Regions from separate parts of the Streptomyces sp. NPDC054783 genome, predicted to be linked through region 3. Evidence: riboswitches for the same ligand, from Rfam matches in the RefSeq annotation. Region 3 holds a riboswitch; each other region holds the start of a gene.

Evidence for each region. A riboswitch is a leader RNA that binds a small molecule or an ion and turns the genes downstream of it on or off. The one in region 3 is predicted to bind cyclic di-AMP.
Region 1: linked by a shared signal. The riboswitch ahead of ACWGJ5_RS09520 (M23 family metallopeptidase) and the one ahead of ACWGJ5_RS19535 (transglycosylase family protein) in region 3 are both predicted to bind cyclic di-AMP.
Region 2: linked by a shared signal. The riboswitch ahead of ACWGJ5_RS31595 (transglycosylase SLT domain-containing protein) and the one ahead of ACWGJ5_RS19535 (transglycosylase family protein) in region 3 are both predicted to bind cyclic di-AMP.

What each region holds. Positions count from the first base shown of each region.
Region 1 covers NZ_JBSHAY010000003.1:554,741-564,187, forward strand. The annotation lists gene ACWGJ5_RS09480 (ArsR/SmtB family transcription factor) at 1-292, shown strand, start outside; gene ACWGJ5_RS09485 (aquaporin) at 289-1,032, shown strand; gene ACWGJ5_RS09490 (arsenate reductase ArsC) at 1,114-1,536, shown strand; gene ACWGJ5_RS09495 (hypothetical protein) at 1,578-1,811, shown strand; gene ACWGJ5_RS09500 (GTP cyclohydrolase II) at 1,943-2,575, opposite strand; gene ACWGJ5_RS09505 (MarR family winged helix-turn-helix transcriptional regulator) at 2,669-3,178, opposite strand; gene ACWGJ5_RS09510 (dihydrofolate reductase family protein) at 3,241-4,374, shown strand; tRNA gene ACWGJ5_RS09515 (tRNA-Met) at 4,454-4,527, opposite strand; cyclic di-AMP (ydaO/yuaA leader) riboswitch at 4,814-4,958, shown strand; gene ACWGJ5_RS09520 (M23 family metallopeptidase) at 4,968-5,993, shown strand; gene ACWGJ5_RS09525 (aldo/keto reductase) at 6,064-7,008, shown strand; gene ACWGJ5_RS09530 (PrsW family intramembrane metalloprotease) at 7,098-8,423, opposite strand; gene trmB (tRNA (guanosine(46)-N7)-methyltransferase TrmB) at 8,466-9,290, opposite strand; gene lhgO (L-2-hydroxyglutarate oxidase) at 9,399-9,447, opposite strand, start outside.
Region 2 covers NZ_JBSHAY010000022.1:132,530-141,976, forward strand. The annotation lists gene ACWGJ5_RS31570 (M56 family metallopeptidase) at 1-605, opposite strand, end outside; gene fahA (fumarylacetoacetase) at 963-2,180, opposite strand; gene ACWGJ5_RS31580 (carboxylate--amine ligase) at 2,486-3,730, shown strand; gene ACWGJ5_RS31585 (FAD-dependent oxidoreductase) at 3,780-4,982, shown strand; gene ACWGJ5_RS31590 (HAD family hydrolase) at 5,110-5,922, shown strand; gene ACWGJ5_RS31595 (transglycosylase SLT domain-containing protein) at 6,103-6,594, opposite strand; cyclic di-AMP (ydaO/yuaA leader) riboswitch at 6,599-6,781, opposite strand; gene ACWGJ5_RS31600 (polyprenyl synthetase family protein) at 7,348-8,358, shown strand; gene ACWGJ5_RS31605 (LolA family protein) at 8,670-9,447, shown strand, end outside.
Region 3 covers NZ_JBSHAY010000010.1:99,999-109,445, reverse strand. The annotation lists gene ACWGJ5_RS19565 (glycoside hydrolase domain-containing protein) at 1-563, shown strand, start outside; gene ACWGJ5_RS19560 (SurA N-terminal domain-containing protein) at 703-1,356, shown strand; gene ACWGJ5_RS19555 (nucleoside triphosphate pyrophosphohydrolase) at 1,424-2,509, shown strand; gene ACWGJ5_RS19550 (cytochrome P450 family protein) at 2,571-3,881, shown strand; gene ACWGJ5_RS19545 (DUF899 family protein) at 3,875-4,558, opposite strand; gene ACWGJ5_RS19540 (transglycosylase family protein) at 4,849-5,934, shown strand; cyclic di-AMP (ydaO/yuaA leader) riboswitch at 6,117-6,289, shown strand; gene ACWGJ5_RS19535 (transglycosylase family protein) at 6,294-7,001, shown strand; gene eno (phosphopyruvate hydratase) at 7,344-8,630, shown strand; gene ACWGJ5_RS19525 (FtsB family cell division protein) at 8,745-9,221, shown strand; partial or broken gene ACWGJ5_RS19520 (DUF501 domain-containing protein) at 9,249-9,447, shown strand, end outside.

The DNA of each region.
Region 1 (9,447 bases), on a different contig from region 3:
CCGGCTGCGGCTGCTGTCGATGATCGCCTCCCGCGAGGGCGGCGAGGTCTGCGTGTGCGAGCTGACGCCGGCCTTCGAACTGTCCCAGCCGACGATCTCCCACCACCTCAAGCTCCTGCGCCAGGCCGGTCTGATCGACTGCGAGCGCCGTGGGACCTGGGTGTACTACTGGGTGCTGCCCGGCGCCCTGGACGAGCTGGCCGCGTTCCTGGCGACGCCGCGAGCCGAGGCGCAAGCCGTGCCACGAGCCGAGGCGAAGGACGCGCCGCACGCCGCCGGAGTCACCGCATGACCGCGTCCCTCGGCCGCCGTGTCGCCGCCGAGGCGTTGGGGACCGGGCTGCTGGTGGCCGTCGTCGTGGGCTCCGGCATCCAGGCGACCGAGCTGTCGCACGACGTCGGCGTGCAGTTGCTGGCCAACTCCCTGGCCACCGTCTTCGGTCTGGGCGTGCTGATCACACTGCTCGGGCCGGTCTCGGGCGCGCACTTCAACCCCGCCGTCACCCTCGCCACCTGGTTCACCGGCCGCCGCACCGGCTCCGGGCCGAGCCTGCGGGAGGTCGCCGCGTACGTGCCCGCGCAGATCGCCGGGGCGATCGGCGGCGCGGTGCTGGCCGACGCGATGTTCGCCGAGCCGCTGGTGAGGTTCTCCGCCCACGACCGGTCCGCCGGCCACCTCTGGCTGGGCGAGGTCGTCGCCACGGGCGGGCTCATCCTGCTCGTCCTCGGCCTGGAGCGCACCGGCCGCGCCCCCCTGGCCCCGGCGGCCGTGGCCTCCTACATCGGCGCCGCCTACTGGTTCACCTCCTCCACCTCCTTCGCGAACCCCGCCGTCACCGTCGGCCGTGCCTTCACCGACACCTTCGCCGGAATCGCCCCCGCCTCGGTCGCCCCGTTCGTCGGGGCGCAACTGCTGGGCGCCGTACTCGGGTCGGCCGCCGTGGCGGTCGTATACGGGTACGGGCGTCACGCGCGCCCGGCGGACGACGACGGCGCCGTACCGCACGCCGAGCCCGAACCCGCCGTCTCCTGACCGCCCTTCCGCCCGCAGGGACAGCCGCGAGGACAACTGCCAAGACACCAGACACCTGCCCAGACACCTGCAAGGACACCCATGAGCTCCGCCGCCCCGCGCCCCTCCGTCCTCTTCGTCTGCGTCCACAACGCCGGCCGTTCCCAGATGGGCGCCGCCTTCCTCACCCGCCTCGGCGGCGACCGGGTCGAGGTCCGCTCGGCCGGTTCCGCGCCCGCCGACGCGGTCAACCCCGCCGTGGTCGAGGCCATGGCGGAGGTCGGCATCGACATCTCCGCCGAGACGCCGAAGGTCCTCACCACCGAGGCGGTGCGGTCCTCGGACGTGGTCATCACGATGGGCTGCGGCGACGCCTGCCCGGTCTTCCCCGGCAAGCGCTACCTGGACTGGCAACTGGACGACCCCGCCGGGCAGGGGGTCGAGGCGGTCCGCCCGATCCGGGACGCCATCGAGGGACGGGTGCGGGTCCTGCTCGCCGACCTCGGAATCACACGGACTTCCTGACCCTGGAACAAGACGTACGGTCGATCGTACGTAATTGTCCGGTGTTGTGGCACGATGGCCGGGATGGAAGGCGAACGGCAGGCTGCGGTGCACGGCAGCGGGTCGCCCGGCACGCCGTCGACATCGCCTCGCTGGAAGGCTCGAAGGGCTCAGCATCGGCCGCCTGGCCGCCGACCTCGGTCGATCTGAGCGCGCTGACGGAGGCCGAGCTGAAGGCGGTCCGCTACTGGCGACCGCAGACGCTGGGCGAGCCGCTGTTCAAGTGCTGGAACTGAGGCCCACGACGCCTCCGGCTCACCGGCCCGCCCCCGGCGCGCATGGTCACGCCGCCACGGTGACGGGCGTCGGCAGGTGCGGTGATCGGCGCTTCAGTTCCCTGTGCCGCGGTCCGGCCGAACCGCCGGGCTCAGCCCACGCTCAGCTCGGCCAGCGGCAGCGTGTGCCGGGTCTGGAGGACCTTCGCGCGCAGGTAGCGGACATTGTGGGCGGTGGTGAAGACACCGGTGGGCACCCGGTCCCGTACGACCACGCCCAGTGCCCGCAGCTGCTCGGCCTTGTCGGGGTTGTTGGACAGCAGGTCCAGCTCCCCGATGCCGAGGGCGGCGAGCATCTGCGCGGCGGCCGTGTAGTCGCGGGCGTCCTCCGGCAGGCCGAGCGCGGCGTTCGCCTCGTAGGTGTCCAGGCCCTGGTCCTGGAGGGCGTAGGCGTCGAGCTTGTTGTAGAGGCCGATGCCGCGGCCCTCCTGGCGCAGGTAGAGCAGCACTCCGCCGCGGTCGGCGATGCGCTCGACCGCCTCGCGCAGCTGGGGTCCGCAGTCGCAGCGGGCCGAAGCGAAGACGTCGCCGGTCAGGCACTCGGAGTGCAGGCGCACCAGCGGGGCGGTGCCGGGTGCGGGGTCGCCGAGGACGACGGCTACGTGCTCCTGGCCGTCGGCCAGGCCGTGGAAGGTGACGAGTTCGGCGTCGACGCTGTAGCCGTCGTGGAAGCGCAGCGGTACCCGGACGCGGGAGCGCGGCGTGGCGGCGGGGGTGTCGGGCATGCGGGTCCCTCCGGGTGCGGGCAGTGCTTCAGATTTGAAGCAGCGGTACGCACGGGACCCTACCTCATGCTTAAAACTTAAAGCAATCAGGAATCACGAACAGGACGAACGGCGCCGCCAGGGCACGTCCTCCGCCCCGGATTCGGCATCGCCGCCCTGCAACCCGCGCGCGATCCCCGTGCAGATCTCCTCCAGCTGCCGCACCTGCTCCGGTGTGAGCCGGTCGAACAGGGTGGCGCGCACGGTCTCCACGTGCCCGGGCGCCGTACGCTCCAGTGCGGCCATCCCCTCGTCCGTCAGTACGGCGATGCTGCTGCGCTTGTCCCAGCGGCAGTCCTCCCGCCGTACCAGCCCGTTCCGCTCGAGCCGGGTCACCGCGTACGTCAGCCTGCTGCGCGTGATCTTCAACGACTCGGCGAGGTCCGTCATCCGCAGCCGCCGCTCGGGCGCCTCGGACAGGTTGGCCAGCACGGAGTAGAACAGGTGTGGCATGCCGGCGTCCTGCTGGAGCTGTCGGTCGATCGCGTCCTCCAGGAGGTGCGTCGCGGCCATGTACGCGCGCCAGGCGCGCTGCTCCTCGGGGCTGAGCCAGCGGGTCGTCATGCCGCCAGTGTAAGTTTGTTTCAAACTTGAACCAAGACTCGCCTCGCAGGGAGACCGCGCCGATGTCGTACCCGTACGTGCTGCTGTCCGCCGCCGTCTCCCTCGACGGCTACCTGGACGACACCGGCCCCGACCGGCTCCTGCTGTCCAGCCCGGCCGACTTCGACCGGGTCGACGCGGTACGGGCCTCCGTCGACGCCATCCTGATCGGCGCCGGCACGATCCGCGCCGACAACCCGCGGCTTCTGGTCAACTCCGCCGAGCGCCGCGCGGCACGGGTGCGCGAGGGTCGACCGGAGTACCCGCTGAAGGTGACCGTCACCGCCACCGGCGACCTCGATCCCGACGCCAACTTCTGGCACACCGGCGGCGACAAGCTCGTCTGCACGACCGACGAGGGCGCCGAGCGGGCCGCGCGCCGCGTCGGTGACACCGCCGACGTCGTCGCGCTGGGCCCCGGCCTCGACTGGCGGTCCCTGCTGTCCCACCTGCACGACGTGCGCGGGGTCCGGCGGCTGATGGTCGAGGGCGGCGGCACGGTCCACACCCAGCTGCTGCAGCTGGGCCTCGCCGACGAGCTCCAGCTGGTCCTCGCGCCGCTGTTCGTCGGTGACCCGGCAGCGCCCCGCCTGTTCGGCCCCGGCGGCTACCAGGCCGGCCGGCTGCGCCTGACCGAGACCCGCCGGATCGAGGACGTGGTCCTCATGCGCTACGAGCCCACGGCCCCCGGCGCGGGTGCGGTCGCCACCGCCGCCGACCGTCACTGGCTGCGCACCGCCTGCGAACTGGCCGCGCTGTGTCCGCCCTCGCGGACCGCGTTCAGTGTGGGGGCGGTGGTGGTCGCGGCCGACGGCACGGAGCTCGCGCGAGGTCACTCGCGCGAGGGGGACGACCCCGTGGTCCATGCGGAGGAGGCCGCCCTCGCGAAGGTCGACCCGGCGGATGAGCGGTTGGCCGGCGCCACGGTGTACAGCAGCCTGGAGCCCTGCGCCCGGCGGGCCTCGAGGCCCGCGCCCTGTGCCGAGCTGATCCTTCGGGCGGGGGTGCGGAGGGTGGTCACGGCCTGGCGGGAGCCCGACACGTTCGTGGATGCGGCCGACGGGAGCGGAGTCCTGGCGAAGGCCGGCGCGGAGGTGGTCGTCCTGCCCGAGCTGGAGGGACGCGCCAAGGCGCCGAACGGACATCTGCTGGGGTGAGCCGGCCCCGGCCCGCCCCGTGCGGGGGCTGAAAGCACTCAGGGCCGGAATCCAATGGATTCCGGCCCTGAGTTTTGAGTAGCGGGGACAGGATTTGAACCTGCGACCTCTGGGTTATGAGCCCAGCGAGCTACCGAGCTGCTCCACCCCGCGTCGTTGTGTCTCTACTGTACACCACTCGGTGGGTCGTCCGGCGCCACCTGATCGTTTTCACCCAGGGTGACCGGACGACCGCCCTCCGAATAACACCTGAGTCACCATCAAAAACGCCCAGGCTCCTGAGTGGCGGTCAACTCGCCCGGATTTGCTGCACTCCCGGCCGGTAAGTTCCGCTCGGAAAAGGTTAATGATCAAGCCGAACGGCTTGGAAAGTGACTCTCAGGTCTATTAACGTTCGATAACGCAGCGCGGTCGTCCCAGCCGTCACAAGAGGCGGCTCCGTGCGCACGCGCCTAATCCCGCAAGGGAGCCGGGGAACCACCATCTTGGGGTGAATCACGCGGATACCGGCTGGTATACGCGCGTAGGAGACCTTCCTGCTCCGAACCCGTCAGCTAACCCGGTAGGCGGAGGAAGGAAAGGAGTACGCCCGAGTGGCGTCCAACCGGCCCGCCCCAGAAGCCCCGTACGTGCCCGCGCAAGCCCAGCCGGAGACCTTCGGCTACGGCGCCTACCGCGCCGAGGAGGGGCCCTGGGAGGAGTGGAACCCCACCGAGGACTCCGTCACCCCGGTCCGTGGCCGGCACCGCGTCGCCAAGCAACGCGGCGGCTTCGCGCGCAGCTCCACCGTCCTCGGCGTCGGCGTGATGGCCGCGGTCGGCGCGGGCGGCATCGCCAGCGCCAACACCGGCAAGCCGCCGGTCTCCATATCCCTGCCGGACCTGGACTCCGTCGAGCACATCTTCGGCGACTCCTCCGATGCGCCCCAGGCCACTGCGACCGGCCTCAGCAAGGTCGGCGTGACCACCGACAGCGCCGGCAGCGGCAATGCCGGCGAGGCCCTGCGCAACCGGATCATGGCCCAGGCCGAGCAGCAGCAGAGCAAGGCCGACAGCAAGGCCACCGCCGCCGCGATCGCCGCGGCCGACAAGCAGACCGCCGCCGCGGCCGCCACGGCGGAGCAGGCCGCCGCGGCCAAGGCCGCCGCCGCCAAGGAGAAGGCGGAGGCCGACGCCAAGAAGGCCGCCGAGGCCAAGCGGCTGGCCGAGCTGGCCAAGGAGTACACGCTGCCGGTCGTCTCGTACACGATCACCGGTACCTTCGGGCAGCCCGGCGCGATGTGGTCCTCCGGCTACCACACCGGCCTCGACTTCGCCGCCCCCACCGGCACCCTCATCAAGGCCGTCCACGGCGGCACGGTCACCCAGGCCGGCTGGGCGGGCGCCTACGGCTACCGCACCGTCATCACCCTGGACGACGGCACCGAGCTGTGGTTCTGCCACCAGTCCTCGATCAACGTCTCCGTCGGGCAGAAGGTCTCCACCGGCCAGGTCATCGGCCGTGTCGGCGCCACCGGCAACGTCACCGGCCCGCACCTGCACCTGGAGGTCCACCCGAACGGCCAGGCCACCGCCATCGACCCGGCGCCGTGGCTGCGGGAGAAGGGCCTCACCCCCTGACGCGTCCTTCCGGGCGTTCTTGACGCCGGCGGTGGAATGCGATCATCCACCGTCGGCGTTGACATAGGGCATGACCTCTCTGCGCACACTCGGTTCATCCGACCTCCAGGTCTTCCCGCTCTGCCTCGGCGGCAACGTCTTCGGCTGGACCGCCGACGAGGAGACCTCCTTCGCCGTCCTCGACGCCTACACGGCGGCCGGCGGCAACTTCATCGACACCGCCGACTCCTACACGGCGTGGATCGAGGGCCACAAGGGCGGCGAGTCCGAGACGATCATCGGCAAGTGGGTCAAGGCCCGTGGCAACCGCGACCGCGTCGTCATCGCCACCAAGGTCAGCCAGCACCCGGAGTTCCAGGGTCTGTCCGCCGTCAACATCAAGGCCGCCGCCGACGCCTCCCTGCGCCGCCTGGACACCGACTACATCGACCTCTACTACACCCACTTCGACAAGCCCGAGATCCCGGTCGAGGAGATCATCGGCGCGCTGGACGAGCTGGTGAAGGCGGGCAAGGTCCGCCACGTCGCCGCCTCCAACATCAGCCCCGAGCGCCTGAAGGCCTCGCTCGACTTCTCCGACCGCGAGGGCCTGGCCCGCTATGTGGCCCTCCAGCCCCACTACAACCTCGTCTCCCGCGACACCTACGAGGGCCCGCTGCAGGACCTGGCCGCCAAGGAGGGCCTGTCCGCCGTGCCGTACTTCTCCCTGGCCGCGGGCTTCCTGACCGGCAAGTACCGCCCCGGCACCAAGGTCGACAGCGCCCGTGCGGGCCGGGCCCAGGAGCACGCGGAGACCGAGCGCGGCCAGAAGGTCCTCGCGGCCCTGGACGAGATCGCCGCCGCCCATGACGCCCCCGTCGCCACGGTCGCCCTCGCCTGGCTCGCGGCCCAGCCGACGATCACGGCCCCGATCGCCTCGGCCCGCACGCCGGACCAGCTCCCGGCCCTCCTGGACGTGGCGGACCTGCAGCTGACGGAGGAGGAGCTGGCGAGTCTGACGGCAGCGTCTGCCTGACCTTCCTGCCGGCCTGATGCTTCCGCCGCAACGGTGCTCAGCCACGACGGCGGATTCCGGCGGTGCCGAATCCTCCGCAACCCGATGGGTTACGACTGATACGGGTTGTAGGAAGAGTAGGGCGCCGCCGGATAGCCGTACCCCGGCCGATACGCCGTAGGCATCGGCACCGGTGCCGCGTACATCTGCCGAACCGGCGGAGCCACCCGCATCGCGTACTCCAACGCCGGCCGCGCCGCATTCCGCCGCTTCCACAGCTCGTCCAGCAACTCCCGCTCCCGTACGACGAAGTCGGCCCCGGCCTTGCCCTGCCGCCCCCGGCGCCGCAGAAACGCGAGTGAGGTGGCGTACGCCTCGTAGCGTGCCACCTCCCGTGCCACCGGCTTGCCGCCGTGGTGCCGGGCGTAGTCACGGGCCGTCCGCCGGGCCCGCATCGACCCGAGCGCGAACGGCTCGGCCGGCCCCAGCCACCCGGCCAGCACATACGCCGGCAGCTCCTCCCGCACGGTCCGCAGCTCCCGCTGCCTCGTCCAGATCGCGAGCCAGGTCAGCAACCCGAACACGGGCATCATGAATCCGCCGTAGACGGCGAAGAACCCGAACTCGCCGAAGGTGGAGGAGCCGTTCCAGAAGGCGTGCATGCTCATCGCGAGCAGCAGACCGCACACCGGCAGCAGCATCCGCCGGGCGCGCTGCCGCTCGGCGGAGAGCGCGGCGAAGCCGAAGCCGAGGCCGGTCATGGTGGTGAACAGGGGGTGCGCGAACGGGGACATCACGATGCGCACGAAGAAGGTGGCGGCGGTGACGGAGGCGATACCGCTGCCGCCGCTGACCTGGTCGGCTCCGAAGGCCGTACCCAGGTAGAGGATGTTCTCGGTGAACGCGAACCCGGTGGCGGTGATGCCCGCTATCACCACCCCGTCGACGATCCCCGTGAAGTGACGTCTGCGGAAGAGGAAGACCAGCAGGACGGCCGCGGCCTTGGCGGACTCCTCCACGATGGGCGCGATCACGGTGGCGCCGAGGGTGTCGGCACTGGCCGGATCGGCCGTGGCGGTGGCTATCCACTTCGTCGCGAAGCTGTTGGCGACGATGGCTATCAGCGCCGCCGCGCAGGCCCCCCAGGCGAAGGCGAAGACCAGGTTCCGCCAGGGGCCGGGTTCTACGCGGTCCAGCCACCGGAAGGCGGCTATGAGCCACGGCACGGGCAGCACGGCGAGACCGAGCCCGACGAGAAACCCCTCGGTACCGGTCTGTCGACGCACCAGCGCGAGGATGACGAGTCCGGACAGCGCGAGCAGTGTGATCAGTGCCCCGTACCGCACCCACCTGTGCTGCCACCAGTGCGGGTGGCGGAGCGGCACGGGGCCGTGGGGGCCCGGCGGATACGTCGGAAACGGAGGACTGGTGGCCACGGCATCGACCCTAACGGTGACGGGACGAGGGGCTGGAGCGGATTATCGGTCCTGGTGCGGTACGCGACGGAAGAGCAGATCGTTCACCACGTGTCCCTTGTCCAGTCCCTGCCCCTCGAAACGGGTCAGCGGACGGTACTCGGGGCGCGCTGCGAAGCCGCCGTCCGCCTGCGTGTTCTCGAAGTCGGGGTGCGCGGTGAGCACCTCGAGCATCTGCTCGGCGTACGGCTCCCAGTCGGTCGCGCAGTGCACGAGCGCGCCGGGCTTCAGCCGGGTCGCGGCGAGCGTCAGGAACTCGGGCTGGATGAGCCGCCGCTTGTGGTGCCGCTTCTTGGGCCAGGGGTCCGGGAAGTACACACGCAGCCCGTCGAGCGAGTCGGGGGTGAGCATCTCCCGGAGCAGGATGATCGCGTCCCCGTTGCCGACGCGGACGTTGGACAGCCCGTTGCGGTCGGCGAGACCCAGCAGATTGCCCTGCCCCGGGGTGTGCACGTCGACGGCGAGGATGTTGGTGTCCGGGTCGGTGGCGGCCATCTGCGCGGTGGCCTCGCCCATCCCGAACCCGATCTCCAGGACGACGGGCCCGTCGTTCCCGAACAGCTCGGGGAGGTCGATGACCCGCTGCCCGTCGATGTCCAGCCCCCACTTGGGCCACAGCCGCTGCAGCGCGTCCGCCTGCCCGGCGGTCACCCGGCTGCGCCGCGGCTGGAAACTCCGGATCCGCCGCTCGAAGTGCGATCCGGCGGGATCGGCCTTGGGGCCGTCCGGAAACCGCGGCTCCCCCTTGGCCCGGGTATGCCGGACGGACGCGCCGGGGGTGTGGGGGGCCGGCGAGGGGGCTTCGGGGGCGTTGAGGAAGTCAGACACAGTGCTTCCGAGTCTACGGCGCTCTTCCAGGGCGCCCTCCCGGCCGACCGGGACGGGTGGTCGGAAGGGCAAGCGGGGGTTCCAGGGGGCGGATCCCCGGGTACGGCGCTACAGCGAACCGAGCATGTCCAGCACCCGCCGCCCGACTTCCCGCCCG
Region 2 (9,447 bases), on a different contig from region 3:
GACAGGTGCAGCAGCCAGTCGTGGTGGGCACGCGCGTGCCCGCGCTCGTGGGTGAGGACGGCGTCCAGCTGGTGGTCGGTGAGCCGGTGCAGCGCGCCGGTGGTGACGACCAGCTGCGGGGGGTGCCCCGGCATCCACCATGCGTCCGGGTACTCGTCCTCCAGCACCAGCATCGGGCCGCGTGCCGCCGGCAGTCCGGCCGGCAGGTCGGGGGCGCGCTCTCGCAGCTGCGCGCGGGCCTGGCCACGGCTGCGGCGGGCCTCGAAGAGTTCCCGCGCCAGCATCGCCGTCGTCCAGGCGGCCCCGCAGGCCAGCAGCACGGTGAGGGTGGCGGACCACACCGGCGCCGAGGAGAGGTCGTAGGCGGCGGTGACGGAGGGCGGGGCGGGGGCGAACACGCGGTCGCGGACGGCGTGGAAGACGGCCGCCGTACCCAGGACCAGTGCGGCCAGGCAGCACAGCAGGACGGTGGCGACCAGGCACTGCCACACCCACAACGCGACCACGGGTTCCCGCTCGGGCCAGGCGGCACGGGTCAGCGCGCGCGGTGCCGGCAGGGCGGCCGTCAGGGCGACGACGCTCAGCAGGAGCAGGCAGACGGTCATGCCGGGGCTCCGGTTCCTGGTCGGAGAGTTGTGCGGGTGTCAGGTGGTGCGGGTGGTGCGAGGAGATGCGCCGAGGGCGCCTCGCGTGGTGCGTGTCCGCGCCCAGTATGACGGTGCGGGGCGGCGGGAGTCAGGTCTCGAGCAGTGATCCGTTCGACGCATTCGCTCGCCTGCTCCCGGGCATGCCCGCTTGCCCGCCCCGCAGGACGGGAAGCCCCATGCCTCCCGGTCCCGCAGGGCTTGCCGCACCGCCCCCAGGAGTCGAAGTTGCTCGCTCCGGCGGATTTGTCGGTCTCTTGCTACAAGGCGCCGGTCACCCCGACGCCCCTCGTCCGGGACCGCGCGCCGTGGCGTCGCTCAGCCCGCAACGACGCGTCCGCTGACCTCCCCCAGCCCGACCCGGCGGCCGTCCGCGCCGGGGGCCCAGGCCGTCAGGGTCACCACGTCGCCGTCCTCCAGGAAGGCCCGCTTGCCCTCCGGGAGTTCCAGGGGGTCGCGGCCGTTCCAGGTCAGCTCCAGCAGCGAGCCGCGCTGGCGCTCCTCGGGCCCGCTCACCGTGCCCGAGCCGTACAGGTCGCCGGTGCGCAGCGAGGCGCCGTTCACCGTCATGTGGGCGAGCTGCTGGGCCGCGGTCCAGTACATCGTGGAGAACGGCGGCTCGGAGACCACATGGCCGTTGATGGCGATGGAGATCCGCAGGTCGTAGCCGCCGGGCTCGATGCCCGGCGCGGAGTCGTCCAGGTAGGGCAGCAGCGGGTGCGTGCGCTCCGGAGGCGCCACGCGCGCGTGCTCCAGCGCTTCCAGCGGAGTGATCCACGCCGACACCGAGGTCGCGAAGGACTTGCCGAGGAAGGGGCCGAGGGGGACGTACTCCCAGGCCTGGATGTCCCGCGCGGACCAGTCGTTCAGCAGGCACAGCCCGAAGACGTGCTCGCGGAAGTCGCCGAGCGCGACCGACCGGCCCAGCTCGGACGGCACGCCCACGACGAAGCCGACCTCGGCCTCGATGTCCAGCCGGATCGACGGGCCGAAGACGGGCGCCGGGTCCGCGGGGGCCTTGCGCTGCCCGGACGGCCGTACGACGTCCGTGCCGGAGACGACGACAGTGCCGGAGCGGCCGTGGTAGCCGATCGGCAGGTGCTTCCAGTTGGGGGTGAGGGAGTCCTCGGCGTCCGGGCGGAAGATCCGGCCGACGTTGCGGGCATGGTTCTCCGAGGCGTAGAAGTCGACGTAGTCCGCCACCTCGAAGGGCAGGTGCAGGGTCACTTCGGACAGCGGGTGGAACAGCGGCTCGACGGCCTCGCGGTGCGCGGGGTCCGTGACCCAGGCCGTGACGGCGCGCCGTACCTCCGTCCAGGCCGGGCGGCCGGCGGCGAGCAGTGCGTCGAGGGTGGGCCGCGCGAGCAGCGCGTGGTGCGGCGAGCCGAGGGCGGCGGCCGCGGCGCCCACGTCGAGGACCTGGTCCCCGAGCCGGACTCCGACCCTCCGTTCCGCGCTGCCGGAGGGCGAGAACACGCCATAGGGAAGGTTGTGCGGGCCGAAGGGGTCGCCCTCGGGGACGTCGAAGGGGGGCATGGGGTGCTGCCTCACTCTCATCCGGGCCGTGCATGGCGCTCGTTCCATGTGGTCGCGCCACACGTTACGGCCGTGATGCCTGTCTTGGGCAGAGTCTCCTGCGGCACCCGTCACGGTGTCCGAAACGTGCGTGTCGCGCCGCCTTCGAAAGGTTGCTCGCACCCTGCCTAAAGAGTTCGCAATGTCCGAATAGACCTTGTCGGAGGGGGCAATTCCGGCTTAGCGTCCTTTGGGGGCACGGACGGGGTGGGTCCGTTCCAATGGGGGGACACGTGGGGGGACCCGTGGCCGGAGACACCGTCGGTGTGCCGTTCGAGGCGGACCGGGACGTACCAGGACTGATCGTCAAGTTCGGCGACTATCCGCTGCACCACGGCGGCGTCGGCGCGATCCGCAGCCTGGGCCGGCTCGGCGTGCCCATGTACGCCATCACCGAGGACGCCTACACGCCCGCGGCCTCCTCCCGCTATCTGAAGAAGGCCTTCGTGTGGCCGACGACCGGTGCGGAGGACCCGGGCCGGCTGGTCGAGGGCCTGCTGCGCATCGGCCGCCGCATCGGCCGCCCCGCCGTCCTCGTCCCGACCGACGAGGAGGCCGCCGTACTGATCGCCGAGCACCAGGACGAGCTGGCCGGTTCCTTTCTCTTCCCGCGCGTCGACCCCGCGCTGCCGCGCCGGCTCGCCAGCAAGCAGGGTCTGCACGAACTGTGCCTGGAGCACGGCATCGCGACCCCCGCGTCGGCGTTCCCGGAGTCCTACGAGGACGTCGTCGCCTTCGCCGACACGGCCCGCTTCCCGGTGGTGGCCAAGAACCGGGAGGCGTTCGTCCGGCGCAGCAGGCCCGCTGTCAACGGCACCACGAAGATCGCCACGCGCGCGGGGCTGCTCTCCCTCGCCCGTGACTGGGGCGAGGAACCCGGCGTGATCCTCCAGGAGTACCTGCCGCGCGAGGAGGCCGAGGACTGGATCGTGCACGCCTGCTTCGACCAGGACGCAAGCCCCCTCGCGCTGTTCACCGGCGTCAAGGTCCGTTCGTGGCCGCCGCACGCCGGCATGACGGCGAACGCCTACGTCGTCGACAACCCGGAACTCACCGACCTCGCCGCACGTTTCATCAAACAGATCGGCTACAGCGGCATCATCGACCTCGACCTGCGCTTCGACCGGCGCGACGGACAGTACAAGCTCCTCGACTTCAACCCGCGCATGGGCGCCCAGTTCCGGCTGTTCGAGAACGAGTCGGGCGTGGACGTCGTACGCGCCATGCACCTGAACCTGACCGGCCGCCCCGTTCCGGAGGGGGAACAGCGCGCCGGCCACCGGTACATCGTGGAGAACATCGACCTGCCCGCCCTTCTCGCCTACCGCCGCAGCGGCTATACGACGCCGCACGCGCCGGCGAAGGCGAGCGGGACGGAGCTGGCCTGGCTCGCGGGTGACGACCCGCTGCCCTTCCTCACGATGCTCGCCCGCTTCGTGCGCCCGGGCACGAAGCACCTCTATCAGCTGTGGCGGACCAACCGCCGCGGCAGCGGCACCTCCACGAAGTAGGCAAAGCCACACAAAGAGTGGCGTGCACCATGTCCTGGGGAGGGACTTCGTGACTCGACCGGTTGCAGTCATCGGGGCCGGGCCGTTCGGCCTGTCCACCGCCGCCCATCTGCGGGCGCGCGGCATCCCCGTCCGCGTCTTCGGCGACCCCATGGTCAGCTGGCGCGACCACATGCCCGAGGGCATGCTCCTGAAGTCCACGCCCGCCGCCTCGAACCTCGACTGCCCGCAGCCCGGCCACACCCTCGCCGACTACTGCGACGCGGCCGGTATCCGCCGCCTGGTGGCCGACGAGGACATCATCCCGGTGGAGACGTTCACCGCCTACGGCGAGTGGTTCCAGCAGAAACTGGTCCCCGAACTGGAGCAGGTGCGGGTCGTCTCCGCGGACCGTGACAAGAGCGGCGGCTTCGAGCTGAAGCTGGACTCGGGGGAGACGTTCACCGCGCGCGCGGTCGTCGTCGCCACCGGCCTGTCGGGGCTCGCGCACCTGCCGGCGGAGCTCGCGGGAGCGGCGGCCGACGGACCGGCGCCCACCGGCCCGGTCTCGCACAGCTCCCAGCACCACGACCTGAGCCGTTTCGCCGGCAAGGAGCTCATCGTGGTCGGCGCCGGCCAGTCCGCGCTGGAGACGGCGGCGCTCGCCGCCGAGGCGGGGGCACGCGTGCGTGTCGTCGCGCGCGGCCGCGGCCGGGTCGCGTTCGGCGCGCCGCCCTGGCAGCAGCCCAAGCTGCGCCCCGAGTCGCCGTTCGGCCGCGCCTGGTCGCTGTGGGCGTTCAGCTACTACCCGCACCCCTACCGCTATCTGCCCGAGGGCACCCGCCACTTCCTGGTCCGCCGGGTCCTCGGACCGCTCGGCGCCTGGTGGCTGCGCGAGCGCTTCGAGAGCGCCGTACAGGTGCAGGACGTGGCGCGGGTGGTGAGCGCGGAGGCACCGGACGGCAGCCCCGTCCTGACCGTCCGCACCCACGGCGGGCACCCCGAGCGGCTCACCGCCGACCACGTCATCGCCGCCACCGGCTACCGCGTCGACATCGCGGCCATGGATTTCCTCGGCCACGAGCTGCGCACCCGGCTCGCGGTGAGCCGCGGCACGCCGAAGCTCGGCCCGGGCTTCGTCTCGTCCGTTCCCGGCCTGTACTTCACCGGTCTGCCGGCGGCGTCGTCGTACGGCCCGGTGATGCGCTTCGTCTGCGGCACGGAGTTCGCCTCACCGCGGCTGACGAAACACCTGGCGTCGGCCCATGGCTGAAGCCGCCGACTGGGCCGATCCGCCTCATCAACGAGGAGCCGGGAGGCACTACTTGGGGTGGACTGGTACGTAAGTGCGCAGGGCGACAAGGTGAGTCGGCGGGGCCCGGTATCCGTATTCTCTGATCATGGCAGCCACCCCCGTGTACGCACTGATCGCCACCGACCTGGACGGAACGCTGCTGCGCGGCGACGACACGGTCTCCGACCGGTCGCTCGCCGCGCTCGCGCGGGTGGCGCGGGCCGGTGCCCGGCACCTGGTGGTGACGGGCCGCCCGGCCCCGCGGGTACGGCCGCTACTGGCAAACCTCGGCTGCACAGGACTCGCGGTGTGCGGGCAGGGCGCACAGGTCTACGACGCCGGGACCGGCCGCCTGCTGTGGTCGGTCCGGCTGGACCGGGAGCTGGCCGAGACCGCGCTCGGCAAGATCGAGGCCGAGGTGGGGCAGGTGTACGCGGCCGTCGACCAGGACGGGGTCGACGGGCTCACGCTCATCGAGCCCGGGTACCGGATGCCGCACCCGACCCTGCCCGCGGTCCGGGTCGGCCGGCGCGACGACCTGTGGTGCGCGCCGATCAGCAAGGTGCTGCTTCGCCACGCCAGCCTGTCCGACGACGAGTTGGCAGCCACCGCGCGCGCGGTGGTGGGCTCGCTGGCCACGGTCACCATGTCCGGGCCGGGGACCGTGGAGCTCCAGCCGTCCGGGGTGACCAAGGCGACCGGTCTCGCGCTGGCCGCCGAGCGGCTCGGGATCGCGGCGGAGGAGGCGCTGGCGTTCGGCGACATGCCCAACGACATCCCGATGTTCGACTGGGCCGGACACGGGGCCGCCATGGCCAACGCGCATCCCGAACTCAAGACGGCGGCCGATGAGATCACCCTGTCGAACGAGGACGACGGTGTCGCCGTCGTCCTCGAAAGACTGTTCCCGACCGACTGACCGGAACATCAGTACAGGACCGTCCCCGGTACCGGCCCTCCTTGTACACGACCGTCCCCGGGCGGGGTCCTCCCAGGCGTACGGCCGTCCCCGGAATGAGCGACGGCCGCCCGGCGGGTGCCCCTCCGTCAGGTGTGGGCACGCGCCGGACGGCCGATGCCGTGCCGGTCAGCGGGACTGTCAGTACGCGCTGAACACGTTGTCGATCGACCCGTACCGGGCGGCGGCGTAGTTGCAGGCCGCGGTGATGTTGGCGACCGGGTCGTAGGGGTCGAAGGAGGTGCCGGCCACGTGGTACGTGTTGAAGGTCGGGTCGATCACCTGGAGCAGGCCCTTGGAGGGGATGCCCGCGGCGGCGTTGGAGTCCCAGAGGTTGATGGCCTTGGGGTTGCCGGAGGACTCCCGCATGATGTTGCGGTAAATGCCGTTGTAGGTGCCCGGGATGCCCTTCTGGGCCATGATCGCAAGGGACTCGCGGATCCAGCCGTCGAGGTTGTTCGGGTACCCGGCGAGGGTGGTGGAGGCCGCCTTGGTGGTCGTGCCGGTGGCCGCGGAGGCGCTGGTGGCGCCGACGAGCGACACGGCGAGGACGGCGGCACCGGTGCCGGCGACGGCGAGGGCGCGGGCGAGGCGGGTGGTGCGGGTGCGGCGGTGCTGAGCGGCAGTGGGCATGGGGAAGTCCTCTCCGGCGCCTGCGAGGTGAGCTGTCGGGTTCGGGCGGGGAGGTGCCCGGCCGTGCCTTCGTGAGAAGGCATGGCTTCACCCCTAGCCGTCGCGGCGCGGCGTGTGCCGTCCGGTCCGGCGGACTTACCTGGGTCCCCCGCTCCTGCCGTACGAATGAGTTCGTCGATGGGTTACGCGGGCGGCGGCAGGATTCGGCGTCCGCCCGACGGCCCGGAACGTATGCGAGAGCACATGTCGGGAACAAGTGCCTGAGTCACACAACGCCCTATTTGACCTTGGTGTGTGCCGTTTGGGATACTTGATCCTTTGCGTTTGCCAACCCTCAACTCGCGGACGGGGCAAGGTGGGAGGTGGTCTGGCGGTTCCGTGGCGCCGGAGGTCGTGCGTGACCCAACTCACGAAATAACAAAGTATTCCAAATCCGACATGGGGGATTCGGTGTGCGTCGGGCGGGTGGCAGTGGAACCCGTGACGCGGCGCCTGTCGTTGTCCGGGGCGTAGGCATTACTCCGCTCGCCCCGTCGGCTCGCGACAAACCGCATGGATTCCTGTTAAGTCGAAAATGTCCGCTCTTATCACTTGATCAAAAACATACCGGTCGTGATCCGATACCGCCCAGGCTGGACCGGTGGGCGCTATCGGTGATCGAAACGGGACCGGATACGCTGACTTGAGTGATGGCAACGACCTATCGACAAACCGTGTAATCGCCAGCAGACACCAGCAGACAGGAGACCCCTCGTGACCGTCGTCGGGCCGTTCGGGCTGAGCGTGCGGGACCAGGCTCTGGAAGCCGATGTCCAGGCCGGATTGGCGGCTGTCGAGGAAGGCTTGCTCGAGGCCACCAAGAGCGAGGTCCCGTTCATCACGGAGGCCGCGCAGCACCTCGTACGGGCCGGCGGGAAGCGGTTCCGGCCGCTGCTCGTGATGCTCGCGGCCCAGTTCGGTGACCCCTACGCGCCGGGCATCGTGCCCTCGGCAGTGGTCGTGGAGCTGACCCACCTGGCCACGCTGTACCACGACGACGTCATGGACGAGGCGGCCGTGCGGCGCGGCGTGGACAGCGCCAACACCCGATGGGGCAACTCCGTCGCGGTCCTCACCGGCGACTTCCTCTTCGCCCGCGCCTCCCAGATCCTCGCCGACCTCGGCCCCGAGGCGGTCCGGGTGCAGGCCCTCGCCTTCGAGCGGCTGGTCACCGGCCAGATCCTCGAGACCGCCGGCCCCTCCGACGGCCGCGACCCGGTCGAGCACTACCTGGACGTGCTCGGCGGCAAGACGGGCTCGCTGGTGGCGGTCTCCTGCCGGTTCGGCGCGATGATGTCCGGTGCCGACGAGACGGTCGTGGACGTGCTCACCCAGTACGGCGAGCGGCTCGGGGTGGCCTTCCAGCTCGCCGACGACGTCCTGGACATCGCCTCCGACTCCCGCGAGTCCGGCAAGACCCCGGGCACCGACCTGCGCGAGGGCATCCCGACCCTGCCCGTGCTCCGGCTGCGCGAGCGCGCCGCCCGCCTCGGACTGCCCGAGGACATCGCGCTGTGCGAGCTGCTCGACTCCGACCTCAGTGACGACGCCCGGCACGCCGAGGCGCTGGCCGCGCTGCGCGCCCACCCCGCGTTGGAGCAGGCCCGCCGGGACACCGTCCGGTACGCGGAGGAGGCCCGCGCCGCGCTGGTGCCGCTGCGGGAGTGCGACGCCAAGGCCGCGCTGATGGAACTGTGCGACGCGGTGGTGCACCGCGCCGGCTGACCCGGCCACGAGGCCCCGCCTCCGGCTGTGCGGCTCACCGGGTTTCGGCTGTACGCCACGGCACGCCTTCGGCGACCTCGTATGGGGCCCTCCGTTCCGGTGAGACCCCTACGGGTTGGTGGAGTCGCGGCCCCTGCGTGTCATACCGCAGGCGTACGCGGAGTTGGCTCCGAGGTCTGACGCTTCCTCATGGCTGATTTGGTGAGATGGAAGCCACGGAAATCACCACTCCTCACCGATTCGGGTGAGAATGGCGGCTCTGGTGGACCAGCGTGAGAACAGCCGCCGCCGACGACGGAGGTAAGGCACACATGGCACCGTACGAATCCGACGACGCAGTGGATGCCGCGCGAGTGGACGCCGCGCGGGACGAGGAGCGGCCCGCCGCACGGCGCAAGGCTGCCCGTTACGCGGTCCCGGTCGCGGTGGTGGGGGTCGCGGCGGCCACGATCGGTCTGGTCCCGGCGCTCGCCGCCTCCGGCGACCCCGACCTGCCCAGGATCACGGCGCAGCAGCTCATCGAGAAGATCGCCAAGTCGGACGTGCAGCACATGTCCGGCACCGTGCGGATCGACACCGACCTCGGCCTGCCCGACCTCGGCGGCCTGGCGAACAACCTGTCCTCCGCCGCCGGCAAGGGCTCCGGCGACGGCTCCTCCGCGGACCCGCAGTCCCAGCTCACCTCGCTGGTCTCCGGCACGCACACGCTGCGCGTCGCCGCCGACGGCCCCGAGAAGCAGAAGCTGTCGCTGCTGGAGAGCGGCTCCGAGTACAGCCTCATCCACAACGGCGAGAACGTGTGGGGCTACGACAGCAAGACCAACGACGTGTACCACGGCACCTCGGCCGACTCCGGCAAGGAGCACAGGGCCGAGCCCCCGGCCACGCCGAAGGACTTCGCCGACCAGGCGCTGAAGTCGGTGGACGGCACCACGTCCGTCACCGTCGACGGCACCGAGCGGGTCGCCGGCCGCGACGCCTACAAGCTGCTGATCAAGCCCAGGCAGTCCGGCACCACGGTCGGCGCCGTCAGCATCGCCGTCGACGCGAAGACGGGTACGCCGCTGAAGTTCACCCTGACGCCGAAGA
Region 3 (9,447 bases):
CCGCCTCCTGGGTGAAGTCGGTCAGCTCCCTCGGCTGGCAGCTCGTCCCGATCTACGTCGGCGCGCAGCCGCCCTGCCGGTCCGGTTCCAACCCGGAGAAGCTGACCTCCGCCACCGCCGCCTCCCTCGGGGTGACGGACGCCGCCGACGCCGTGGCCAAGGCCTCCGCCCTGGGCATGAAGGCGGGCAGCGCGATCTACCTCGACATGGAGGCGTACGACACCACGAACACGTCGTGCAACGACGCCGTGCTGACGTATGTGCGCGCCTTCGACAAGGGGCTGCACGCCAAGACGTACCGGGCCGGCTACTACGGCTTCAGCAGTTCCAGCGCGAAGGCCATCGCCACCGCCACGGACAGGACGGACCTGCCGGGCAACCTCTGGTACGCGCTGTGGGACAAGAACAACACGACGACGGCGGACTGGCCGTGGGGCTCCACCCGGTTCACCAACCACAGCCGCGGCCATCAGTACATGGTCGACAGCAAGGAGTCGCACGGCGGGATCACGCTCACCGTCGACCGTGACGCGTGGGACGCGCCGGTGGCGATCACCGGCTGATCCGCGGGCCGCGGGCGCGGCGGTGCCCGAAGCGCGAGCGAATCGTTGGTCGAATGGGTTGGCCGCGGCCTGCCCACTGCCTACCATCGATCACTGCAAGACTTTGTGCACCGTCGCACAATCTCCTCGGGAGGTTTCCTTGCACCGCCGCCGTCGCACCGCGCTCGTCCTCACCGCCGCGATCGCCGCCGCGGCACCCCTGCTGACCGCCTGCGGAAACGATGCGCACGCGGGTGCCGCGGCCGTCGTCGGCGGGCAGCGGATCACCGTCGCCCAGCTGGAGAGCCGGGTCGACGAGGTCCGCAGGGCACAGCGGGCCGCGGTTCCGGACGAGGCCCAGTACCAGCAGGTCCTCGCCTCCACCAGCAGTCTCACCCGGGACACCCTGCACAACATGGTCCTCGACCGGGTGCTGCACCGCGCCGCACAGGACGCGGGCATCACGGTCAGCCGCAAGGAGGTCGAGCAGATGCGCGCCGGGCTGGAGCAGCAGGCCGGCGGCGCCAAGGGGCTGCAGACCGCCTGGCTGCAGAAGTACGGCATCGCCCCCGCGCACCTCGACGACAACCTCCGGCTCCAGCTGGAGGCGCAGAAGCTGGCCCTGCGGCTCGGCACCGACACCACCCAGCCCGCCTTCTGGAAGGCGCTGTCCAAGGCCTCCCAGGAACTGCGCATCGACGTCAATCCGCGCTACGGCGCCTGGGACGTGCAGAAGAGCAGCCGCGTGGACGCGAAGACGCCGTGGGTGCGGGAGGTCACGACGGCCTCGGGCGGGCAGCCGGTTACGGCATAGGGCGACCGGTCATACGTTCACATGATCGTCCCCGCCCTGTGGACAACCGAATCCGCTCTCTGCCGCCGTGGGTTACGTTCGGAGCGTGAACGCATCCAACCCCGACCTCGCCGCCGTCGACCCCGGTCGCATCGTCCTGCTCACCACCAGCCACCGTGTCGCGCCCGGCCTGCTGTCCTGGCCCGCCTGGCAGGCCCTGCGCGGCGCCGACGCCGTACTGTGCGCGGACGGAGCGCATCCGCAGTTGCCGTACCTGCGGGAGGCCGGCATAGCGGTGGGGGAGGCGTCCCCCACCGCGCAGGAGCTGGTCGACGCCTGCGCGGGCGGGCGGACGGTGGTGGTCGTGGCCACCGGTGAGGGCGAGCCCGCGCTCACCGACGGCCTGGCCCGGCTGGCCGGCTCCGGCCGTGTCGCCATGCCGGAGCTGGAGCTGCTGCCGGCCTCCTACGACCTGCCCGGCGCCCGTCTGCTGGACCTCGTGCAGGTCATGGACCGCATTCGCGCCGAGTGCCCCTGGTCGTCCCAGCAGACGCACCAGGGGCTGGCGAAGTACGGCATCGAGGAGGCGTACGAGCTGGTCGAGGCGATCGAGGCCGGCGACCGCGAGGAGCTGCGCGAGGAGCTGGGGGACGTCCTGCTCCAGGTCGTCTTCCACTCCCGGATCGCCGAGGAGCACCCCGACGCGCCGTTCTCCGTCGACGACGTGGCCGGCGGCATCGTCGCCAAGCTCGTCCACCGGCACCCGCATGTCTTCGGCGACGAGAAGGCCGAGACGCCGGAGGACGTCAAGGCGCACTGGCTGCGCACCAAGGCCGAGGAGAAGCGGCGCACCTCGGTCACGGAGGGCGTCCCGCTCGGCCAGCCCGGCCTGGCCCTCGCCGCCAAGCTCGCCTCCCGTGCGCGCACGGCGGGCCTCGACGTGCCACTCCCGCAGGGCGAGGGCATCGGCTACCAGCTGCTGGCCCTCGCGGCCCGCGCCGAGACGGAGGGCGTGGACCCGGAGGCGGCCCTGCGCGCGGCGGCACGTGCGTACCGTGACGCCATCCGTGAGGCGGAGGGAGTACCCCCCGGGGCAATACCCACAGCCCCCGACGACCACAGGGACGCGGAGGCCCACCGGGAACCCGCTGATGGAGGCACCCCCGGACGATGACCGTGGCTCCTGGCGGCCATCGGGACGCGGAGGTCCGCCGGGATGCGGATACCGTCGAGGAGTGACCGACCAGCCCCACCCCCAGACCGCCCCCGGCCCGGCCCCGGCCTCCGCTCCCGCCCTGTTCACCTGGGAGTTCGCCACCGACCCCTACCCCGCCTACGCCTGGCTGCGCGAGCACGCGCCGGTGCACCGGACGCGGCTGCCCAGCGGTGTCGAGGCCTGGCTGGTCACCCGGTACGCCGATGCCAAGCAGGCCCTCGCCGACCAGCGGCTGAGCAAGAACCCGGCGCATCACGACGAGCCCGCGCACGCCAAGGGCAAGACCGGCATTCCCGGCGAGCGCAAGGCCGAGCTGATGACCCATCTGCTGAACATCGACCCGCCGGACCACACCCGGCTGCGCCGGCTGGTCAGCAAGGCGTTCACCCCGCGCCGCGTCGCCGAGTTCGCGCCCCGGGTGCAGGAGCTGACCGATCACCTCATCGACCGGTTCGCGGCGAAGGGCTCCGCCGACCTCATCCACGAGTTCGCCTTCCCGCTGCCCATCTACGCCATCTGCGACATGCTCGGCGTCCCGCGCGAGGACCAGGACGACTTCCGGGACTGGGCCGGGATGATGATCCGGCACGGCGGAGGGCCGCGGGGCGGGGTCGCACGGTCGGTGAAGAAGATGCGCGGCTACCTCGCCGAGCTCATCCACAAGAAGCGCGAAGCGCTGCCCGCCGAGCCCGCGCCCGGCGAGGACCTCATCTCCGGCCTCATCCGAGCCTCGGACCACGGCGAGCACCTCACCGAGAACGAGGCCGCCGCGATGGCCTTCATCCTGCTGTTCGCCGGCTTCGAGACGACCGTCAACCTCATCGGCAACGGCACCTACGCCCTGCTCACCCACCCCGCCCAGCGCGAGCGCCTCCAGGACTCCCTGGCCAGGAGGGAAACGGACCTCCTGGAGACCGGAGTGGAGGAACTCCTGCGCTACGACGGCCCGGTGGAGCTGGCCACCTGGCGGTTCGCCACCGAGCCGCTCGCCATCGGCGGACAGGACATCGCGCCGGGGGACCCGGTGCTCGTGGTGCTCGCGGCGGCGGACCGGGACCCGCAGCGGTTCGCCGACCCGGACGTGCTGGACCTCGCCCGCCGCGACAACCAGCACCTCGGATACGGCCACGGCGTCCACTACTGCCTCGGCGCGCCGCTCGCCCGGCTGGAGGGCCGGACCGCGCTCGCCACCCTGCTCACCCGCCTGCCCGACCTGCGGCTCGCCGTCGATCCGGCCGACCTGAGATGGCGTGGCGGGCTCATCATGCGGGGCCTGCGCACCCTGCCCGTGGAGTTCACGCCGCTCCGGGCAGGCACCGGCGCTCAGTAGTCCAGTCCCGCGAACCAGTCGCCACGGCCGCCCGGCGTCAGGTCGAGGAGGTGCCAGACCGGGTTGAGGAGGTCGATGCCGCGCTGGTCGATGTCCTCGGCCATGCGGGGACGAGCGGAGTAGAAATGGCGGACCGTGCCGTCCGCGTCCCGGGTGAAGACGGAGACGGTGGAGTCCTGCACGCCGTTCTCGTCCTCGCTGCCCAGGTCGTACTTGAAGGTGCTGTCCCCGGCGCTCAGCAGGCGCAGCCGCGACCAGCCGCGGCCCCGGGCGTGCCGGCGCAGCGTGGGCAGGTCGGCGGCCGCGGCGACCACGAGGTCGGCGTTCCGGGCGATGTGGTGGGCGACGCCGTTGAAGCCGTCGATCCACAGGGTGCACATCGGGCACGGGTCGGTCTGCCGTTTGCCGTACATGAAGTGGTAGACGATCAACGAGCGGTCCGGGCCGGTGAACAGCTCGCTCAGCCGCACCTCGCGGACGGGCGTGTCGCCGGCGTCGAGCTCGGCGGGGCCCTCGAGGAAGACGTAGTCGTCGACCTCGGCGCCCTGCGGAAGCGCTCTGCGCAGGGCCGCGACCTTCTCGCGGTGACGCATGAGTTCGATCTCGGCGCTGCACAGCTCCTCGCGGGCGGCGAGGTAGTCCGCGGACTCTCCGGGCAACCGGGTGTGCCGCAGCATCGTGTCCTCCTGGGTGGGAAGCCCCCCGGATCGGGTCGAGTCCATGGTTCCGGCCCGATCGCGCGCCGGGCGTGAGGCGTCGCCGTTCCCGACGGGTGACAAAGGGGACGGCAGGGGACAATCGGCCGCCGCGCAGGTCGAGATGACAAACTTTCAACTCTGTGATCTTCACGTGATCTGCGCGGCATGAACTTGTGACAAGTGATCGTCTGCCGCTACGTTCACCCATCAGTGTGGCGGCCAGGCTTCGGCCGCCGCGCCGGTTCTGCTGTCGCACGAAAGGCTTCCGCATGCTCTCCGGGAACGGTCGTCACCGTCGCCCCCGTCAGGCTCCGGCCCTCCTCGTCGCGGCCGGCGTGACCGGCTCAGCGATTGCCATCCCGCTGCTCGGCGCCGCCAGTGCGAACGCGGCCGACGGCACCACGTGGGACAAGGTCGCCGAATGCGAGAGCGGCGGTTCCTGGAGTGCGGACACCGGAAACGGCTACTACGGCGGTCTGCAGATCTCGCAGGGCGACTGGGCCAAGTACGGCGGCACGCAGTACGCCGAGACCGCCGACCAGGCCAGCCGCTCCCAGCAGATAGCCGTCGCCGAGAAGGTCCTCGCCGACCAGGGCACCAAGCCGTGGGCCACCTGTGCCCTGCTCTCCGGGCTGACCTCCGACTCCGCCTCGGTCGACGTCGACACCGGCGTCGGCGGCTCCGGCGGCAGTGACGGGTCGAACGGCGCGTCCGGCTCGGCCCAGGGCTCCGACTCGTCCGGTCTGCCTGATTCGTCCTCACCGGGCTCCGGCTCCGATTCGGGCTCGGGTTCGGACTCCGGCAGCCACTCCGCCCCGGGTTCGGACTCCTCCGGCTCCGCCTCAAACTCGAGCGCCACGCCGACCCCGAGTCGGAGCAAGGACACCACCGGTACTCCCGGTGCGGCCGACGGCTCCGCCGGAACCAGCGCCCCCAAGTCCGACAAGGCAGACAAGTCAGGCTCGCACGACGGCGGAAACCCGCAGGGATCCGACAGCTCTCCCGCGGCGACACCAGGTACCGACAACTCGGACAATTACCAGCAGAGTGCCGGTTCTTGGAGCCTGGTCGACACCGGCGCGCTCGGCAACGGCGGACGCCACCGCGGCGAAAGCGCGGACGAAAACGTGACAAACGGTCAGAACGCCACACCTTCGGGCCGTCACGCCAGCCGCGAACCGGGTAGCTACACGGTCCGTGAGGGCGACTCCCTCGCCTCCATCGCCGACTCGCTTGGCGTCGACGGCGGGTGGCATGCCCTCTATGTCGGCAACGAGAAGGTCATCGGTGCCGACCCGGACCACATCGCCGCCGGTCAGACCCTGAAAGTCCCTGCCGAAAAGGGCGACGACTAGCGGCAGTTGGCGCCCCACTTCGCGACTGATGTCCGGTTTGGTGAAAGTGTGGGATGAGTCTCAGAAGCCCTGATCGTCTTTGAAATTCCGTCGATCGCATGTCTACGGTCAGGACCGCTCGTCACCACGAGCCCCGGCAGCCGCAACGCCGAATCCTGCCAGCGGTTGCCCGGGAACAGTCGTCGCGTCAAGCGCCGTAGGCAGGAGCGGGGGACCCAAGGTAAGCGCCGGGCCCAGCGGTTGACGCTGGACCGGCTTGGGGTGAAGCCGCGCCTCGCAAGAGCGAGTGCGCGGCCGGGCAACTCAACCGGCCCGAACCCGACAGCTCACCTCGCAGGCGTCGGTGAGGGGATCGATCCATGCTGTTTTCCGGCAAGGGCAAGCACCGTCGCCCGTCCAAGGCCGTCCGCGCCATCACGCTCGCCGGTGTCACCGGCGCCGCCGTCGCCGCCCCGCTGATGGCGGCCGGCAACGCCTCCGCCGCCACCGCCTCCGAGTGGGACGCGGTCGCCCAGTGCGAGTCGGGCGGCAACTGGTCGATCAACACCGGCAACGGCTTCTACGGCGGTCTGCAGTTCACCAACTCCACCTGGGCCGCGTACGGCGGTACCGCCTACGCCGCGCGTGCCGACCTCGCCACCAAGGCGCAGCAGATAGCCGTCGCAGAGAAGGTCCTCGCGGGCCAGGGCAAGGGCGCCTGGCCGGTCTGCGGCACGGGCCTGTCGGGCACCCCGTACGGCGGCTCGGCCCCGGCGGCGACCACCAAGAGCGCCACCACCAAGAGCGCCACCACCAAGAGCACCACCACCCGCTCCACCGACCAGCAGGCCGCCACCCGCTCCGCCACGCGCACGGCCCCGTCGGCGAGCAAGACCGTCACCACCCCGACCGGGACGAAGGTCAAGAAGGGCGACGGCGAGTACAAGGTCGTCAAGGGCGACAGCCTCAGCGCCATCGCCGAGAAGCACGGCGTGAAGGGCGGCTGGCAGAAGCTGTTCGAGCTGAACAAGGACATCGTCCAGGACGCCAACCTCATCTACCCGGGCCAGCAGCTGCACCTGAAGTGACGCCTGGCCCCGAGCGGACCCACAGTGCCCTCACATCCCCGGCCCGCACACTGAAGGCCTCGTGAGGGCCACCCCCGTCCCCATGGGCTCCCCGCCCCGGCGCGTGTTCCCCCGTACGCGCCGGGGCGGGGTTTTTTCTGCCCACTTTCCCCACTCTTCACCTCGGCCTCATCCGGAGGCCCCTTTGTTCCGTCGGTGAACAATGGGTACCGTCTGCGTGTCCTCCCCGTCCACGGGACGGTCGGTCGGTGGCTGACGGCCCGGGGACGGTTAGGCTCTAGTCGCAAGGCGCGGCCGTCAGGCACACGCCCCGCACTTCCAGCGTCACATCCCAAGAAGGAGATGCTCGTGCCGTCCATCGACGTCGTCGTAGCCCGGGAAATCCTGGACTCCCGAGGCAACCCCACGGTCGAGGTCGAGGTCGGCCTCGACGACGGCAGCACGGGTCGTGCCGCCGTCCCGTCCGGCGCCTCGACGGGCGCCTTCGAGGCCATCGAGCTGCGCGACGGTGACCCCAACCGTTACCAGGGCAAGGGCGTCGAGAAGGCCGTCCTCGCCGTCATCGAGCAGATCGGCCCGGAGCTGGTCGGCTACGACGCCACCGAGCAGCGCCTGATCGACCAGGCCATGTTCGACCTGGACGCCACCGACAACAAGGGCTCCCTCGGCGCCAACGCCATCCTCGGCGTCTCCCTCGCCGTCGCCCACGCCGCCTCCGAGGCGTCCGACCTCCCCCTCTTCCGCTACCTGGGCGGCCCCAACGCGCACCTGCTGCCGGTGCCGATGATGAACATCCTCAACGGCGGCTCGCACGCGGACTCCAACGTGGACATCCAGGAGTTCATGATCGCCCCGATCGGCGCGGAGTCCTTCTCCGAGGCCCTGCGCTGGGGCGCCGAGGTCTACCACACGCTGAAGAAGGTCCTGAAGAGCAAGGGCCTGTCCACCGGCCTCGGCGACGAGGGCGGCTTCGCCCCGAACCTCGGCTCCAACCGCGAGGCCCTCGACCTCATCATCGAGGCCGTCAAGGAGGCCGGCTACGCCCCCGGCCAGCAGATCGCCCTCGCGCTCGACGTGGCCGCCTCCGAGTTCTACAAGGACGGCAAGTACCTCTTCGAGGGCAAGGAGCGCTCCGCCGCCGAGATGACGGAGTACTACGAGGAGCTCGTCGCGGCCTACCCGCTCGTCTCCATCGAGGACCCGCTGTTCGAGGACGACTGGGCCGGCTGGAAGGTCATCACCGACCGTATCGGCGACAAGGTCCAGCTGGTCGGCGACGACCTGTTCGTCACCAACCCCGAGCGCCTCGCCCGCGGCATCGAGGAGGGCACCGCCAACGCCCTGCTCGTGAAGGTGAACCAGATCGGCTCGCTGACCGAGACCCTGGACGCCGTCGAGCTGGCCCAGCGCAACGGCTACAAGTGCATGATGTCCCACCGCTCCGGCGAGACCGAGGACGTCACCATCGCCGACCTCGCCGTCGCCACCAACTGCGGCCAGATCAAGACCGGCGCCCCGGCCCGCTCCGAGCGCGTCGCCAAGTACAACCAGCTGCTGCGCATCGAGGAGATCCTCGACGACGCCGCGGTGTACGCCGGCCGCAGCGCGTTCCCCCGCTTCAAGGGCTGAGCCGACCCGGGCTAAGTCTTAGCCAGTCATACGTACGTCCCCGTACCCGGTCCCGTACCGTGTCCGGGGACGTACGCACGTGTGAGACTCGGACACAAGGGGAGCGGAGGACCGATGGCCGTGAGGGACCGGGACCGTTTCTCCACCGCAACCAGGCTGCGGCAGCTCGGCGAGCAGACGGCGGCCCGGGTCTACCGCTCACAGACCAGGCGCCAGGCCCGCCGCTCCCGGCTCACCGGCCGCGCGGCGCTGCTCGCGCTGGTGCTGTGCTCGCTGATCGTCGCCCTCGCCTATCCGATGCGGCAGTACGTCTCCCAGCGCGCGCAGATCTCCGACCTCCAGCGGCAGCAGGAGCAGGCCCGCAAGCGGGTCGAGCAACTGCGCGACCTCAAGGCGCGCTGGCAGGACGACTCCTACGCCGAGCAGCAGATCCGGCGCCGGCTGCACTATGTGATGCCCGGCGAGACCGGGTACGTCGTCATCGACCCCGGTGCGGCCAAGCAGTCCCGCACCGACCTCAGGGCCGCCCGCCGGCCCTGGTACGCGAACGTCTGGGACGGCGTCGACAAGTCCGACGCCTCCGACCAGTAATCGATAGAAAGCCGACCTGAAGCAGTCATGGAAACGCCCCCGCCCGCCACGCCGCGCACCGAGCCCACCGACGCGGACGTCGAGGCCTTCAAGCAGCAGCTGGGCCGCCCGCCGCGGGGCCTGCGGGCCATCGCGCACCGCTGCCCGTGCGGGCAGCCGGACGTCGTGGAGACCGCCCCCCGGCTGCCCGACGGCACGCCCTTCCCGACGACGTACTACCTGACGT